Regions from separate parts of the Brevibacillus sp. IT-7CA2 genome, predicted to be linked through region 3. Evidence: riboswitches for the same ligand, from Rfam matches in the RefSeq annotation. Region 3 holds a riboswitch; each other region holds the start of a gene.
The links. Region 3 has a riboswitch for S-adenosylmethionine ahead of ACM6JA_RS09245 (homoserine dehydrogenase). Riboswitches for the same ligand answer to the same signal wherever they lie in the genome.
Positions count from the first base shown of each region.

Region 1: another riboswitch for S-adenosylmethionine. It lies ahead of ACM6JA_RS23925 (pyridoxal phosphate-dependent aminotransferase); the one in region 3 lies ahead of ACM6JA_RS09245 (homoserine dehydrogenase).
Region 2: another riboswitch for S-adenosylmethionine. It lies ahead of ACM6JA_RS05400 (methionine ABC transporter ATP-binding protein); the one in region 3 lies ahead of ACM6JA_RS09245 (homoserine dehydrogenase).
Region 4: another riboswitch for S-adenosylmethionine. It lies ahead of ACM6JA_RS20545 (sugar ABC transporter substrate-binding protein); the one in region 3 lies ahead of ACM6JA_RS09245 (homoserine dehydrogenase).

Region 1 is NZ_CATKQT010000051.1:70,182-74,009, reverse strand. It holds gene moaC (cyclic pyranopterin monophosphate synthase MoaC) at 1-429, shown strand, start outside; gene ACM6JA_RS23930 (MFS transporter) at 433-1,689, shown strand; SAM riboswitch class I at 1,751-1,865, shown strand; gene ACM6JA_RS23925 (pyridoxal phosphate-dependent aminotransferase) at 1,949-3,130, shown strand; gene ACM6JA_RS23920 (hypothetical protein) at 3,282-3,752, shown strand.
Region 2 is NZ_CATKQT010000008.1:59,119-62,946, reverse strand. It holds gene ACM6JA_RS05410 (GerAB/ArcD/ProY family transporter) at 1-555, shown strand, start outside; gene ACM6JA_RS05405 (Ger(x)C family spore germination protein) at 555-1,715, shown strand; SAM riboswitch class I at 1,822-1,938, shown strand; gene ACM6JA_RS05400 (methionine ABC transporter ATP-binding protein) at 2,040-3,053, shown strand; gene ACM6JA_RS05395 (methionine ABC transporter permease) at 3,054-3,719, shown strand; gene ACM6JA_RS05390 (MetQ/NlpA family ABC transporter substrate-binding protein) at 3,779-3,828, shown strand, end outside.
Region 3 is NZ_CATKQT010000011.1:565,483-569,310, reverse strand. It holds gene ACM6JA_RS09265 (cyclase family protein) at 1-530, shown strand, start outside; gene ACM6JA_RS09260 (DinB family protein) at 642-1,157, shown strand; partial or broken gene ACM6JA_RS09255 (hypothetical protein) at 1,141-1,233, shown strand; cobalamin riboswitch at 1,423-1,629, shown strand; gene ACM6JA_RS09250 (hypothetical protein) at 1,788-1,922, shown strand; SAM riboswitch class I at 2,017-2,123, shown strand; SAM riboswitch class I at 2,190-2,301, shown strand; gene ACM6JA_RS09245 (homoserine dehydrogenase) at 2,387-3,652, shown strand; gene ACM6JA_RS09240 (CapA family protein) at 3,715-3,828, opposite strand, start outside.
Region 4 is NZ_CATKQT010000044.1:184,715-188,542, reverse strand. It holds gene ACM6JA_RS20550 (sugar ABC transporter ATP-binding protein) at 1-515, opposite strand, end outside; gene ACM6JA_RS20545 (sugar ABC transporter substrate-binding protein) at 609-1,631, opposite strand; SAM riboswitch class I at 1,727-1,846, opposite strand; gene ACM6JA_RS20540 (ATP-binding protein) at 2,049-3,302, shown strand; gene ACM6JA_RS20535 (DUF421 domain-containing protein) at 3,350-3,828, opposite strand, start outside.

The DNA.
Region 1 (3,828 bases), on a different contig from region 3:
GTGTCTGAGAAGGACGTCACAAAACGGGTGGCTGTAGCCGAGAGCCAAATCAGCATGAAACCCGAAACACTCGCCCGAATCCGCGAAGGTCGAATCGAAAAGGGCGATGTACTCGCAGTTGCACAGGTAGCAGGTGTCATGGCTGCCAAAAAGACGTGGGAAATCATCCCGATGTGTCATCCGCTGCCATTGACTGGCATCGACATACAATTTGCTTTTGTAGATGAAACGACGCTTGCGATTACAGGAACCGTGAAGACGACAGGGAAAACAGGCGTCGAGATGGAGGCGTTGACCGCTGTCAGCGTAGCGGCTTTGACGGTGTATGACATGTGCAAAGCCATGGATAAAGAAATGATAATCGGTCCAACTAGTCTGCAATCCAAAACAGGCGGAAAAAGCGGCGATTTCCATCGGGGAGAGAAGTAAGCCATGAGGCAAAAGTGGGAATCCTATCCGAGCAGCATTCGTTTATTGGCGATTGCTGCCGTCATTTTTTCTACAGGAATGGCGTGTATTTGGCCGCTAGTCACGATCTATATTCACAACCATCTCGGAAAGCCGCTGACTGTAGCCGGCTTCTTGTTGCTTTTAAATCAAGGCGCATTCTTGATCGGGAGTATTGTCGGCGGGATGATGTTTGACCGCTGGGGAAAAATGCGCACCATCATTGTCGGATCCATCGGTGTTATTCTGATATCGATCGGCTTAGGTGTTACGCAAGATTTTACGATTTATGTTGTCTTGCTTCTGCTGAATGGACTGTTTTACGGAACACTTTCTCCTGTGATGAATGCACTGGCAGTAGTGTTATGGCCGGACGGAGGACGGAAAGGAATCAATCTGATATATGTCTCTCTCAATGTGGGGGTAGCTGCCGGTTCTGCGCTGGGCGGCTTCCTGGCAAGTGTTTCGTTTGCCTGGACGTTTTTCGGTAATGCGATTTCGCAAGTGATTGTGCTCGCCATGTTCATGCTCATTTTGCCGCGTCAGTTAAAAATGCTAGAACAACAACGTGAAAACTCGACGACTGGACAAAGTATGTCTGAGCAAGCAACTGGTGATGCGCTGCAACTACCACGTCAAGAGCCAAAGGTTGTTTGGGGAGCATTGCTGCTATTATGCGGGGGGCTATTAATTAGCTGGATTGTCTATGTACAATGGACGACGGTGCTGTCGACCTACATGCAATCCCTGGGCATTTCACTCCGTCAATACAGTCTGTTGTGGACGCTGAACGGAGGTTTGATCCTGTTTGGTCAACCATTGATTGCGTGGGTCATTCGACGCTTTGCCCGTACGCTAAAAGCACAAATGCTCTTGGGCGCTTATATTTTTGCCTTGTCGATGCTGATTCTGTCGCAATCAACGGTTTATGCAGGCTTTGTGGCAGGCATGTTCGTCATGACGCTAGGAGAAATGCTCGTGTGGCCAGCGGTACCGGCAGTAGCTGCACAGTTTACGCCAGAGGGACGAGAAGGCTTCATTCAAGGTCTGATTGCAGGAACTGGATCAGCAGGGCGGATGCTCGGACCACTGCTCGGCGCCATCATTTTCCAATCGATTCATGCGCAGGGACTATTGTTCGTGATGGCAGGCTTGTGTCTGTTGTCTGTCGCATTCTTTGCCTTCCACACCTCTTTTCAGGAAAGAAGGCATCAAGTGCCGGTACAGAATCAAGCATCTTGACACGATTTGCGTGCTCAAGTTAGTATGATATAGACGAAAAAACAGTATATTCCGTGTGTTTGACTTATTCAGAGAGGTGGAGGGACTGGCCCTATGAAGCCCGGCAGCGGATCTGTTCCATGTGATGGACAGATGCTGTGCCAATTCCAGCAGGATTTTTTCCTGACAGATAAGGACGTGACCAAGCTGATCTCCCCCTTTTTCTGTATGGAAAAAGGGGGTTTTATTGTATTGGGCCCAAGAAAGGAATGGAAGAAAGATGCGTATTCAACCCTCCGACATGATTGATCGACTCCCTACCCAGTTTTTTGCGACCCTGGTGGCAAAAGTAAACAAGGTCATTGCGCAAGGCCATGACGTCATTAACCTGGGGCAGGGCAATCCCGATCTGCCGACACCGCCGCACATTATTGAAGAATTACAGGCGCAAGCAGCACAACCACTCCATCACAAATATCCGCCTTTTCAGGGACGCGTGGAACTGAAGCAGGCAGTGGCTCATTGGTATAAGCAAGAATTTGATGTAGACCTCGATCCGGAGGAAGAAGTAGCGATATTGTTCGGCAGCAAAACCGGACTCGTAGAGATTTGCCAAGTACTCATGAACGCAGGCGATGTTGCACTGGTTCCAGACCCAGGCTATCCGGATTATTGGTCGGGGGTTGCAGTCGTAGGCGGACGGATGGTCATGATGCCGTTGAAGGCGGAAAATGATTTCTTGCCAGACTACAGCCAGCTCTCCCAAGCTGATTTGGATCGAGCGAAACTGATGTTTCTCAACTATCCGAACAATCCGACAGCAGTCAACGCACCACTCGAGTTTTATAAGGAAACGATTCGTTTTGCCCGAAAACATGAAATCGTCGTCTGCCATGACTTCGCCTACGGGGCGATCAGCTATGACGGGAAAAAGCCGGTCAGCTTCATGCAGGTTCCGGGAGCAAAAGAAGTGGGCGTAGAATTTTATACCTTGTCCAAAACATACAACATGGCAGGCTGGCGTGTTGGTGCCATGGTAGGAAATCGCGAGCTGGTTCGTCTGATCAATCTCATTCAGGACCATTACTTCGTCAGTCTGTTCGGAGCGGTACAGATGGCGGCAGCCAAAGCGATGACGGAGTCGCAGCAGTGCGTTCGCGATCTCGTCGCTGTTTACGAAAGCCGCCGCAATGCCTTGTACTCCAATCTGCATCGGATTGGCTGGCAGGCACCACCATCTCAAGGTTCGTTTTTTGCTTGGCTTCCTGTTCCAAGTGGCTTCACTTCCGTGGAGTTCTCTGACCTGCTTTTGGAAAAAGCCCATGTCGTCGTAGCGCCGGGAAATGGCTTTGGCCCGACAGGTGAGGGTTATGTGCGAGCGGCTTTGTTATCCAATGAAGATCGTCTCGCAGAAGCGGTCCAACGGATTGAGCGGTTGGGGTTGTTTACGAAAACAAAATAAAAGCGAGGCAATTTGGCCACACTACCATACAAATGGAGTGTGGCTATTTTCTTCTAGAATAAAAATCATTCTCATTATTGACAGATAATGATTTTCATTATACGATGGCATTGTTAATGATAATTAGTCTCAGCAAGAGCGGGAGGGTACCATGCGCTATCAGATTAACGGTTACACGGATATGTATACGGTGATCGCCAACGAGCGAAAAATCGGCGGAGCCATTGAAGCAGGCCAGATTCGCTTGCGGACGGGAGAAATTTACGCCAATGCTGTTCTCACTCGTTTGGAAATGTCAGGTGCGCATTTTTGCTCGATCGGATTTGTTACAGAAGAAGGCAAAAGACTGATTGTCCATGTGAATGATATCAGCATGATCGCTGATGCACGTCACGTCAACGTTTGTGAGCTAACGAACGAATGCATGAGAGTGGAGAAATCCGCTGAGAGATTGAAGCGGTTGAAGCGTCTCTGTGAACTAAATGAAGGAAGCTGTACGCCGACCTTCCAAGAAGAGGCATTGCTGTTGGCAAGCGATATTGGCATGGAAGAAGCGTCCACGCATGTAGACCTCTCTTTTCTTCCACACACAGAGAAACCACGTGTGTTCCGCATCGCCTAGGAAGATATAGCCCATACATATGGACCCCTTTTCGTTTGATACGAAGAGGGGTTTTTTGCATGCAGTGTGCGAAGAC
Region 2 (3,828 bases), on a different contig from region 3:
GGAATGCTGGCCATGTCTTTGACCAGTGTTGGCTTTGAGGTGATCTACGTGGTTTACCCCTTTGTAGAAAATAAAGATAGGGTCAACAAAAGTACCCAGTGGGCGGTGCTGGTGACGTATCTGGCCTATTTGCTTATCATGCTCGTGTCCCTGGTCTTCTTTAGTCAGGGTCAGCTTATGCGGACGATCTGGGCGACACTCAATCTGCACAAGATGGTGTACCTCCCCGTTCTGGAAAGGTTCGAGCTGGTTGTCATTTCTTTGTGGCTCATCGTCATCTTGCCCAATATTATGTTGTATTTGTGGTGCTCTGCACGTGGACTCAAACGCCTCTTCGGATTCAACTTGCGAACATCGTTGAATTGGATTATGCCCCTGATCTATATTACTTCATTGACGGTGTTTACAAGGCTGGAGATGAATATGATCAATGATTGGTATGGGACAACGAGTATGTATGTTGCATTCCTGTACCCCTATTTTTTGTACATCATGGTTCTACTAAAGCAGCGAACGCAACCGACGAAATCGACGAGCAAAGGGGAAAGTGCCTGATGCGACATGATCGAAAATACGCGATGCCCTTGTTGAAGCGGTTTTTGGTGCTGTGGTGTTCGGGCATCTTGATTGTAACAGGCTGCTCGGATCGGCAAATTTTCGATGAGACAGGACTTGCAACGGCTGTCGGCTATGATCTGTTGAAAGATAGCAAAATTCGTGGGACGTCTGTCATGCCTTCCATTAATCCAGAGGCAAGGCATAAGATACAGATCTTATCAGCCACAGGGGAAACCAGCAAAGGAATCCGGGATAAGATGAATTTGCAATCAGATAAAAGAGTATTGGGTGGGCAAATTCGTGTTGCCCTCTACAGTGAATACTTTGCAAAGCAGGGACTTGGCAGCATCATTGACACGTTGTATCGGGACTCGTCCCTTTCTAGCAGGATTTATCTTTGTGTGTTTGCAGGCGAAACATATGATATGCTGACGTATCCTTATTCAGAACAAGGGAATATTGGAATCTACCTGTATCGTTTGATTGAGCAAAATATCCGTGGGGAAAAAATTCCTTCTTCGACCATGCATGAGTTTTTCCGGGCTTACTATGAAAAAGGAATCGACCCGGTCATGCCGTACATAGAAAGAAAGGGAAATGAACTGAAAATCAAAGGCATCGCCTTATTCAAAGGTGATCGTTATGTGTCATGGGTTACACCCAAGGAAGCCTTTCTACTCAAACTTATCAAGGGAAAGTTCCGCATCGGCAGCTATGATACTTCTGTTCCTGCTGCTATTTTTGGGGAGTCACTAAAAAACCACAACAGCAAAAAAGACCAAGTGCAGCTCGTTTTCGATACAATTTCCAGCCATTCGAAAATCAAACTAAGCCAAGTATCCCCACCGATCTTCGATATTCATGTCAAGTTGCATGCTCGAATTTTGGAGTTAACCATCCCGCTAAAGCTAGAAAATGCCAAGTTGATGAAAATTATGGAACATGGCCTGGAGAAAGAGCTTGAAAAAGAATTGCATAAACTGATAAGCAAACTGAAGAGCCTCGATGTTGACCCAATTGGCTTCGGCTCGATCTATCGTTCAGAGAAAAGAGGAATGGCCAACATGACGCAGGCTGAATGGCGAAAGATGTTTCAGGATGCAACGTTTCGCTTCCACGTAAAGTCAAAAATCATCCGCAACGGCGTCATGGATTAAAAAACTTTTCCTTCTATTACTATTGACGTGATATTTCCGAAAAGGATATAATCCGTTTTGTATCATCATGAAATAGAAAAGACGAACATAATATACGTAGATATCTTTCTTATCAAGAGAGGCGGAGGGACAGGCCCTATGAAGCCCGGCAGCCGGTTCATTTTCGGATGAACGTCGCGGTGCCAATTCCTACAAGATTGTTTGGATCTTGTATAGATGAGAAGGGTGGATGCGAACGTATAACATTGCGTTGCAGCCCCTTTTTCGTTTATGAAAAAAGGGGTTTTCTGATTTTATTTAGATTGTGGTCGGGAGGTGGATGCGTTGATCCAACTGCGTCATTTGCATAAAAGCTATCAAGTACAAGGTAAAACCATCCCAGCATTAACGGGGATCGACCTTTCCATAGAGCAAGGAGAAATATACGGGATTATCGGACACTCTGGTGCAGGTAAAAGTACGTTGATCCGGTGCATCAATTTGCTGGAGCGCCCAACTTCAGGGGAAGTTATTGTGGACGGCGTCGATTTGACAAAGCTGGCTGAAGGGAAGCTGCAAGAAAAGCGCCGCTCAATCGGCATGATTTTTCAGCACTTCAACTTGCTGTCTTCTTCGACAGTCGGCGAAAATGTCGCTTTTCCGCTCAAGCTGGCCAAGCGTCCGAAGGCAGAGATTGATAAGAAAGTAAACGAGCTGCTGAAGCTGGTTGGCTTGGAGGCACATAAGGACAAATATCCGTCCCAGCTGTCTGGCGGACAGAAGCAGCGTGTCGGAATCGCCCGGGCGCTCGCGAATGATCCAAAAGTGCTGCTCTGTGACGAAGCTACATCGGCTCTCGATCCGCAGACGACGAACTCCATTCTGGCACTGCTTTTGGATATCAACCGCAAGCTGGGCTTGACCATTGTGCTGATTACCCACGAGATGCACGTCATTCGCTCCATTTGTGATCGTGTCGGCGTGATTGATGGAGGAAAGATCGTCGAGTCGGGTAACGTACTGGACGTATTCCTTCGTCCGAAGCATCCAACGACACAAGAATTCGTGGAACAAGTAGCGGATTCTACAGAACTGCGCGAAGCAGTTGAGCACGAAAAGGCTTCGGGGATCCGCACCATTGCTCGTGTCACCTTCCTCGGAGAAAAAACGTACCAGCCGATCCTGTTCCAAACGATGCAAGAGACCGGCACGGTGTTCAGCATTTTGCAGGGAACGATCTCCCGCATGAAGGATACGCCGTATGGTCAGTTGGTGATCGAGCTGGAAGGCGATGTTGCACAGAATCAAAAGACCATTGAGACGCTGCGCCAACGTGGCTTGGAAGTAGAGGTGATATAAATGGACTGGACATTCGAGAATGTGGATTGGGCTGAAATCGGCGTAGGTACGATGGACACGCTCACGATGCTCGGCTTTTCCACCCTGTTTACCGTCCTGATTGGTTTGCCGTTGGGAATCATTCTGTTTTTGACTTCACGCGGACAGCTTCTGCAAAACCGCACTTTTTATACGATCGCATCATTCGTTGTCAACGTATTGCGTTCGGTACCGTTTATCATTTTGATGATCTTGCTGATTCCTGTGACGAAAATGATCGTAGGAACTTCACTCGGCGTACTTGGTGCCATTCCGCCGCTCGTATTTGGTGCCGCTCCGTTTTTCGCGCGTTTGGTGGAAACATCTCTGCGTGAGATTGATAAAGGCGTGATTGAGGCTGCACAATCTATGGGGGCTTCCAATTGGCAGATCGTCTGGAATGTCCTTTTGCCAGAGTCTAGATCTGGACTGATTGCGGGTATTACGATCACGACGGTTACGCTGGTCTCCTATACAGCGATGTCTGGGGTAATTGGCGGTGGTGGTTTGGGTGACTTGGCGATTCGATACGGATACCAACGTTTCCAAACCGATGTCATGATTGTGACTGTTGTTATTTTGCTGGTGATGGTACAGATCTTACAATCGCTGGGGGACCGTCTGGTTCTTAAGTTCAGCCGTAAGTAGGATTTTTCCATATAAGTTATCAAAGAATAAGACAAATACAAGCAAGGGGGAAATCATTCATGAAAAAGCTAGTCGTATCTGTACTTTCTACTGTATTGGCATTTTCTTT
Region 3 (3,828 bases):
ATGGCTATGTAACAGAATCGAGAATCGACATGGACCTTCATTCTGGTACCCATGTAGATGCTCCCCTGCACATGGTGAATGCTGGCGATACATTTGAGAGTATTTCCTTGGAAAAGCTAGTGGGCAATTGCAAGGTTCTCGATCTCACAGCGGTAGAAGACAGGATCACTCGCTCCGACTTGGAACGCTTCGATCTTGTGCGAGGAGATTTTGTCCTGTTTAAAACGAAAAACTCTTTTGAAGAGGCGTTCTCTTTTGAATTCATCTTTCTGTCTGAAGAAGGAGCAGAATATTTAAGTGAGCTGGGTGTGCGGGGCATTGGTACTGATGCACTTGGAATCGAACGCGCCCAGGAAGGACACCCCACACATAAAAAGCTGTTTGCAGCGGGAGTCATTGTCGTGGAAGGCTTACGGCTAGGTGAGGTCCCGCCAGGCGAGTATTTTCTGGTAGCAGCACCACTCAAGCTGATCGGAACGGATGCAGCCCCGGCAAGGGTCCTATTGTTTGAAGGCTTACATAGCGTATAATGGTGACGGTCACCCGCCTGTGAAGATCAGGCGGGTGCGTTCGTATTGGGATGGGGATGCATGGTGGTATAATTTGTCTATCCAAAATGAATGACGAGGAGTGGGAAATACATGCTCAGACGACCAGAGCGCGATGAATACGCTGCTTATTTTGACTATTATATTGGGCTTGTACCTGAGGGGGAGCTGCAAACGATCCTCACACAACAAGGCGAGAAGCAAGTCGCGTTATTTTCGTCACTTGCGCCCGAGCAAATGGATTATCGGTATGCACCAGGCAAATGGACGGTAAAAGAGGTTTTGGGTCATCTCGTCGATACAGAACGCATCATGAGCTATCGCTTGCTGAGAATCGCGAGAGGAGATCAGACACCCCTCGTCGGCTTTGATGAAAATGCTTTTGTAGAACACGGGTGTTTTCACCTAAGAGACCTCTCTGATTTATTGGAAGAGTATAAGGCTGTGCGGGCTTCCACCATCGCGCAGGTGCGAGGAATCTCTCCAGAAGCGTGGTTGCGTACAGGACTTGTCAACGGAAACAAGCTATCTGCAAGGACGTTGGCCTATGTGATTGCTGGACATGAAGCTCACCACACTACGATTTTGAAAGATCGGTATTTGGGGTAGGTCAGAGCCTCTCCTCGTTTGTCGGCAACAGCTGGACGAATATTTTTCCGGCAAGAGACAGTCCTTTTCTGTTCCCCTGTGGATGAAAGGGACAGACTTTCAGAAAACAGTCTGGCACACATTGACCACCATTCCCTATGCGCACAAGATTACATACACGGAGCTAACCGCGTTAATTGGGAAGGAAAATGCAGTGAGGGCAGTTGGGAATGCCAACGGAAAAAATCGACTGAACATCATCGTGCCATGTCACAGAATTATAGGAGCAAACGGGAGTTTAACAGGCTATTCGGGTGGCTTGTGGCGAAAGGAATGGCTCCTGGCCCACGAACAATGTTCGCAAAACACGGTCCCGCCACTGTAAGAGGGAGTCAGCGTCCAATAAGCCACTGGTCTATCAATATAGACGGGGAAGGCGACGCTAGATGATGAACCCAAAGTCAGGAGACCTGCCTGTTTCGACAACACTGATAGACCTACGGGAGATAGGGAGGTGTTAGAGATGGCTTGCGAAAAACAGCGAGTAGACAAGTACGTCCCTCCTTTTCTGGCATTTTCTAACGATCGTCACGGTCGAGTAGAAAATGCTCTTTTTATTTTGGGTAGGATAAAAGAAGAGGAGGGTGTGCGATGATGCAACTTTTTATTTGCCAATGGTGCGGATATGTCGAGGAAAAAGAGCTGCCCGAGGAATGCCAGGAGTGCGTGTTTCATTGCACTTGCTGCAGTATGGAAGAGGTAGAAAGCCTGTTCACCTACACCTGAAAGCCTGACCAAATCAGCTTGCAATCAGAAAAGAAAGAATTTTGTTGACGCTTGCCTTGGAATTTCTTAGAATAAAGCTCAACAGCATAAATAGTTCTTATCCAGAGAGGTGGAGGGTCTGGCCCGATGAAGCCCGGCAACCGTTGCATATTGCGACAAGGTGCCAATTCCTGCGAGACGTTTCGTCTCGAAAGATAAGAAGCGGGTTACTCGATTAGTAGGTGAACCTTCTTCTTAGCGAAGAAGGTTTTTTTCAATTTCATATTTTCTTTATCCAGAGAGGTGGAGGGACTGGCCCGATGAAGCCCGGCAACCGTCACGCATGTTTTGTGACAAGGTGCCAATTCCTGCAGGACATATACGTCCTGGGAGATAAGGAGGGGAGCAGTAGCTGCTAACAAGCCTTCTTCTTATCGAAGATGGCTTTTCTTTTTATCTAAAATTCGGGGTATGGGGTGGTCAGGATGAGTGTAGAAGTGGTACGCGTGGGATTATTGGGATTGGGAACAGTGGGTGGAGGCGTAATCAAAACGATCCGTTCGCAGCAGGAGAAGCTGGCTTCTCGTCTGGGTAAACGAATTGAGATCGTCAAGGCATTGGTGCGTGACTCGGAAAAAGAGCGGGCGGTTCATATCGACCCGGCATTACTGACAACAGACTTTGAGGATGTATTGAGCAGCGATGTGGATATCGTGGTGGAGGTCATGGGCGGTGTAGAACCTACCTATGACTACGTCCGTGCTTTGATCGAAAAGGGCTGCCATGTAGTAACTGCCAACAAAGAACTCCTGGCGAAAAAAGGAACGGAGCTAGTCGATTTGGCAAATCAGCATCAAGTGCATCTTGCCTATGAAGCGAGTGTGGCAGGGGGCATCCCGATCTTGAGCGTGCTCCGGCAGTTCCTACGCACGAACGATATTCAAGGCGTTCGCGGTATTCTTAACGGAACAACGAACTTCATTTTGACGAAAATGGAGGCAGAGCAGCTCTCTTACCAGGAGGTGCTCAAGCAAGCGCAGGAGCTGGGCTATGCGGAAGCGGACCCTCGTTCGGATGTAGAAGGCTTTGATGCTATGTACAAATTGTATATCTTGGCACAGCTTGTTTACGGAGAATCGCTGCCTTTAGCAGATGTTGTTCGCAGAGGAATTGCAGATTTGTCAGCAGGTCACATTCGGATTGCTAGCGAGCTGGGGTACCGGATCAAGCTGATCGCGCAGGCCTATCAAGCTGAGAAAGGAATTCGCCTATCAGTTGAACCAACCATGCTTCCGCTGAGCCATCCGTTGGCACAAATCCACGACGCGTTTAATGCTGTCCAGCTATCCGGCAACATCGTGGGAGACTTGTTGTTTACAGGAAGAGGGGCAGGAGAGCTCCCTACAGCAAGTGCAGTCGTGGAGGATTTGGCCTATTTATTGACACAGCCATTCACACCACATCCTACCTGGAAAGAAAAAACGGCCGACAAAGCTGGAGGCACGGTAAACTCGGCAGAACACGTCCTATGTTACCTTGAGGGCTCATGTCATACTGCTACGCCAGATCGTGTCCTGCATTTCCTTCAGCAGGCAGGAGTCAACGTGCATAAACTAAAAGTCCAATTCGACTTGGGAGGCGTCTTGCGCGCAGGTTTGATCGTGACAGGAATCAGTGAAGAGCACGAGTCCCTATTGAAAAATGATTTCGGCTTAGAAGTGCGCTGCTTCCCCATTATCGAATCTGCGTAAGTAAGAGGAATCATATGAAGAAAAGCCGTATTTCTAGTTACCTGGAAACACGGCTTCTTTTGTCAGGGGGCAGTCTCCACCGCTTTTGCACGCGGCTGTATACGCCCGTCACTTTGTATGTCGACACTCTCAGAAATGGATTCAATGCGTTTTAGCAGGGCAGCGCCGTTGCTTTC
Region 4 (3,828 bases), on a different contig from region 3:
GCTGTCGGTTCATCAAAAATGACGTACTTCGCCTTTTGAACGGTAGCCCGTGCAATCAAAATCAATTGCTTTTCCGACAGCGTACATTCTTCGACGATCATCCTCACCGGAATGGAAAAGCCGAAGTTTTTTAAAATCTGCTCCGTTTCGTTGTACAAGCTCTGCCAGTTGATCAGTCCCTTGGTTTTCGCCTGGACGAGCTGGTCCGCCAATACGTTTTCACCGACGCTCAAATACGGGATCAAGGCGGTGTCCACTTCCTGATATACACATTGAATGCCCTGTGCTTTGGCGTCCTGCGGCGAATTGATCGTCACGGCCTGTCCATCGATGGTGATCGTACCGCCATCTGCCTGATACGCTCCCGTGAGGATTTTCATCAGGGTACTCTTTCCTGCGCCATTGGCACCGAGGAGTGCGTGAACCTCTCCTGCGCGCACCTCAAAATCGACGGATCGCAGGGCAGGAACCCCAGAAAACTGCTTCGCCATCCCTTTCATCTGCAATGTGGACATTTTTCACACCTCCTGTTTACCTGCGTGTTCCAACCTCTATAAGGAAAAATCCCGTTGACGGATACAGATCAACGGGAAAAGCCAATTTGGTTCTTACTTGCCCCACTCTTGTACGTATTGGGACAGGTCGCCCATCGTTACTTTCTTATCCTTCGGCAGGTCTTCCTGTTTCACCAGCACTGGATTCAGCTTCACGTTGTCTGGCACTTGCTCGCCTTTGATTTTTTGGAACACGGTTTGCGCATGAATGCGTCCGATATTGGATGGGTCTACTGCTGCCGTCGCTGCCCACGGAGAGTTTTCCGTCTGGATCATTTGCAGATCCTCATCGCTCAAATCGATGGAGTATACTTTGATTTCCGTACGGCCTGCTTGCTGGATGGCACGTGTCGCCCCTTTGGCAAATTCATCCCATGCCGCCCATACTGCTGTGATGTCGCCTTTATTCGGATACTTTTTCAAGATCGCTTCCATCTGCGTTTGTGTATCGAGTGCCGTATTGTTGGTAGCAGAACCGAATGCCGCAATCTCTTTTATGTCCGGGTATTTCTTCTGGAAAGCTTCATACGTCACTTGGCGTTTTTCCATAGGCGCAAAGCCAGCTACCCAAATTTTTACGATGCTGCCTTTGCCGTTTGTATCTGCCGCCAGCTTCTCCAGGCTCAGCTCTGCCAACTTGTTGTCATCCTGCGCCACAACTGGCACACCCGGAATGTTGATGTCTGTATCAAACAGGACGACCGGGATTTTTTTATCCACGGCCTTTTGCGTACCCTGCTGCAACGCTTCCGCCGTACCATGGTCGATCAGAATGCCATCAAACTTTTGATTCACAGCCGCATCGAGGTTGGACGCCATTTTTGCCAGATCAGTATCTGCGTTGAATACGGTCAACTCGCCGCCGTTTTTCTCCACCTCTGTCTTCACACCATTAATGTATTGTGCGGAGAATGTCCCTACGTTTTGACGCATGATCAATGCGATTCTCTTTGCCTTCTCTCCCGAAGCACCGCCGTTTGTGCTGCCGGTTCCGGTTGTTGCCCCGCTGCCGCATGCCGTCACAAGAACAGATGCTGCCAAAACAAGTGATGTGATCAGACCGAGTTTCTTTTTCATTGAGATGCTCCCCCTTTTTCTTTTACAAAACTTTTGAGAAAAGCAAAAAATCCTCTTTCACAGAGAAAGAGGACAAAAATCGACAAGATTCTCGCCTCTTATCTGTCAGGTATTCTACCTGTTGGAGTTAGCACCTTGGCTCGAAAGAACGTAATCTCTCGTGCTAGGTTGCCGGGCTTCATAGGGCCATTCCCTCAGCCTTCTCTTGATAAGAGTAGTTTCTATTTTCAAAACGTTTGTATAAGTATATACAGAATATAATCTGGCAATTACCTATCTGTCAACTGGGTTTACCGAAAGAATTTTCTTGATAAATATTCCAGTTTCTTCTGTAACATCAAGAGGGATTTTGTTGTGTCTTGTCGAATTATCGTAGATTGATACAAGCCTAGCAAATATTTGCGATGGGGATGCTACATGAGTCTATTAAAAGAAGTCATTCTTCAATGGTTTTTCGCCATTATCCCGTTTGTGTTTTTCAACATTTATTACCGTGACAAAATGCGGAACTACAGCCGTTCCTTTATTGTCATCATTAGCTCAGCTTGCATGTTTCTCGCGATGACCTTCGCCCCGAGTGTCACGAATGGCATGTTTTTTGATATCCGACATGTCATCATTCTTTTCGGACTGGTTTATGGCGGAATCGAGATTGCCTTGCTCCTTCTGATTGAAGCCTTGGTTTATCGGTACTACCTAGGTGGCGAAGGAACATGGGTTGCGATGCTGATCCTTACAGTCAATTTTGTCTTGTCACTCTTTTTGTATCGACACTACAAAGCCAGTTATCGGAAAACACTGTATCTTTTTATGACGAGTGCGATTTTTTCTACGGTTGCTTTAGGGACTACTTATTACTTTTTTCCCACGTATGTAACTCAACACCTCGTTTACTACACCATGGTGATTCCTATTCAAAACTTTTTCGGCCTCTGGTTATTAATGTCGCTTTTCAGCAAATGCGTTTCGGATAAAGAGCTGTTTATTCGCCACGCGCAAAACGAAAAAATCCAGACGATGAGCCATGTTGCTGCATCGCTCGCACACGAGGTTCGCAATCCGCTGACAGCAGTCAAAGGCTTCTTGAAATTAATACAGGAATGTCCGGAAAATTTGGTAAAAGTCGATCAATACATTCGTATCAGTCTCGATGAAGTCCAACGGACAGAAGCCATTTTGACCGAGTACCTTGCGATTTCCAAGCCGCTAAAGGAACGGCATGAGATTATTAATATGAGCGAGCATCTTCATGCTATCCGCGAAGTGATGCTCCCTTTTGCCAATATGCATAACGTGGAGCTTACGCTGCAAGACTTTGAGAGACCTGTGACGATCAAAGCCAATCCAGACGAGTTCAAGCAAGTGTTGGTGAATTTCATCAAAAATGCCATCGAGGCATGCTCGGATATTTCGGACGGAAAAGTCTCCCTGGACTTGCTCATCGAGCGAAACAAAGCCGTGTTGGTCATCAAGGATAACGGTATCGGTATGGATGCAGGACAGATCAGCCGCCTCGGAACGATTTACTTTTCTACGAAAACAACTGGGACCGGTCTTGGATTGACGTATTCCTATCATGTCATCCATGCAATTGGCGGAACGGTCAATGTATCAAGCAAACCACGAGTAGGAACCAAGTTCACCATTATGCTCCCGTATAAGGCACAGTGACTTCATGCAGGTTTTGCAGAGGGACTGTGCCTTTTTCCATTCGATAGCTAATGATGCAACGGGGGGACTTGTGGATCTTTTTCGTTTTTTAAGGAGAACTGCAATTCATTTTGGCGATTGATCGTTGCGAGAAAGACTTGTTCGGACGGGATCCCCTTTTTCTTCAATTCGTGCACAAGCCATTGCTCATCGCGGTTCCGATATGACAGCACATCCGGATATATCTTGCCTTCCACAATGACAGGCAACGACATTCCCGCAGAAGAAGTGTGGATGTTTAAATCTTGTTTCGTTACGACCTGCTGCTCTACTTTTTTGAGCACAGTCAACCGACCGTTCGCCTCGATAATAGCCAAATCAATCTCTGCCAGGTCAAAAATATCTTTTTCGCGAAGCATATGGAGGACATTATCGAGCGAGTAGCGGATTTTTTTCATGTTTTTGACGTGAAAATTCCCGTTGTAAAAAATGACGGTCGGTTCAAATGTAACCATTCTGCCAAACCAGCGAAAGACAATGGACAACT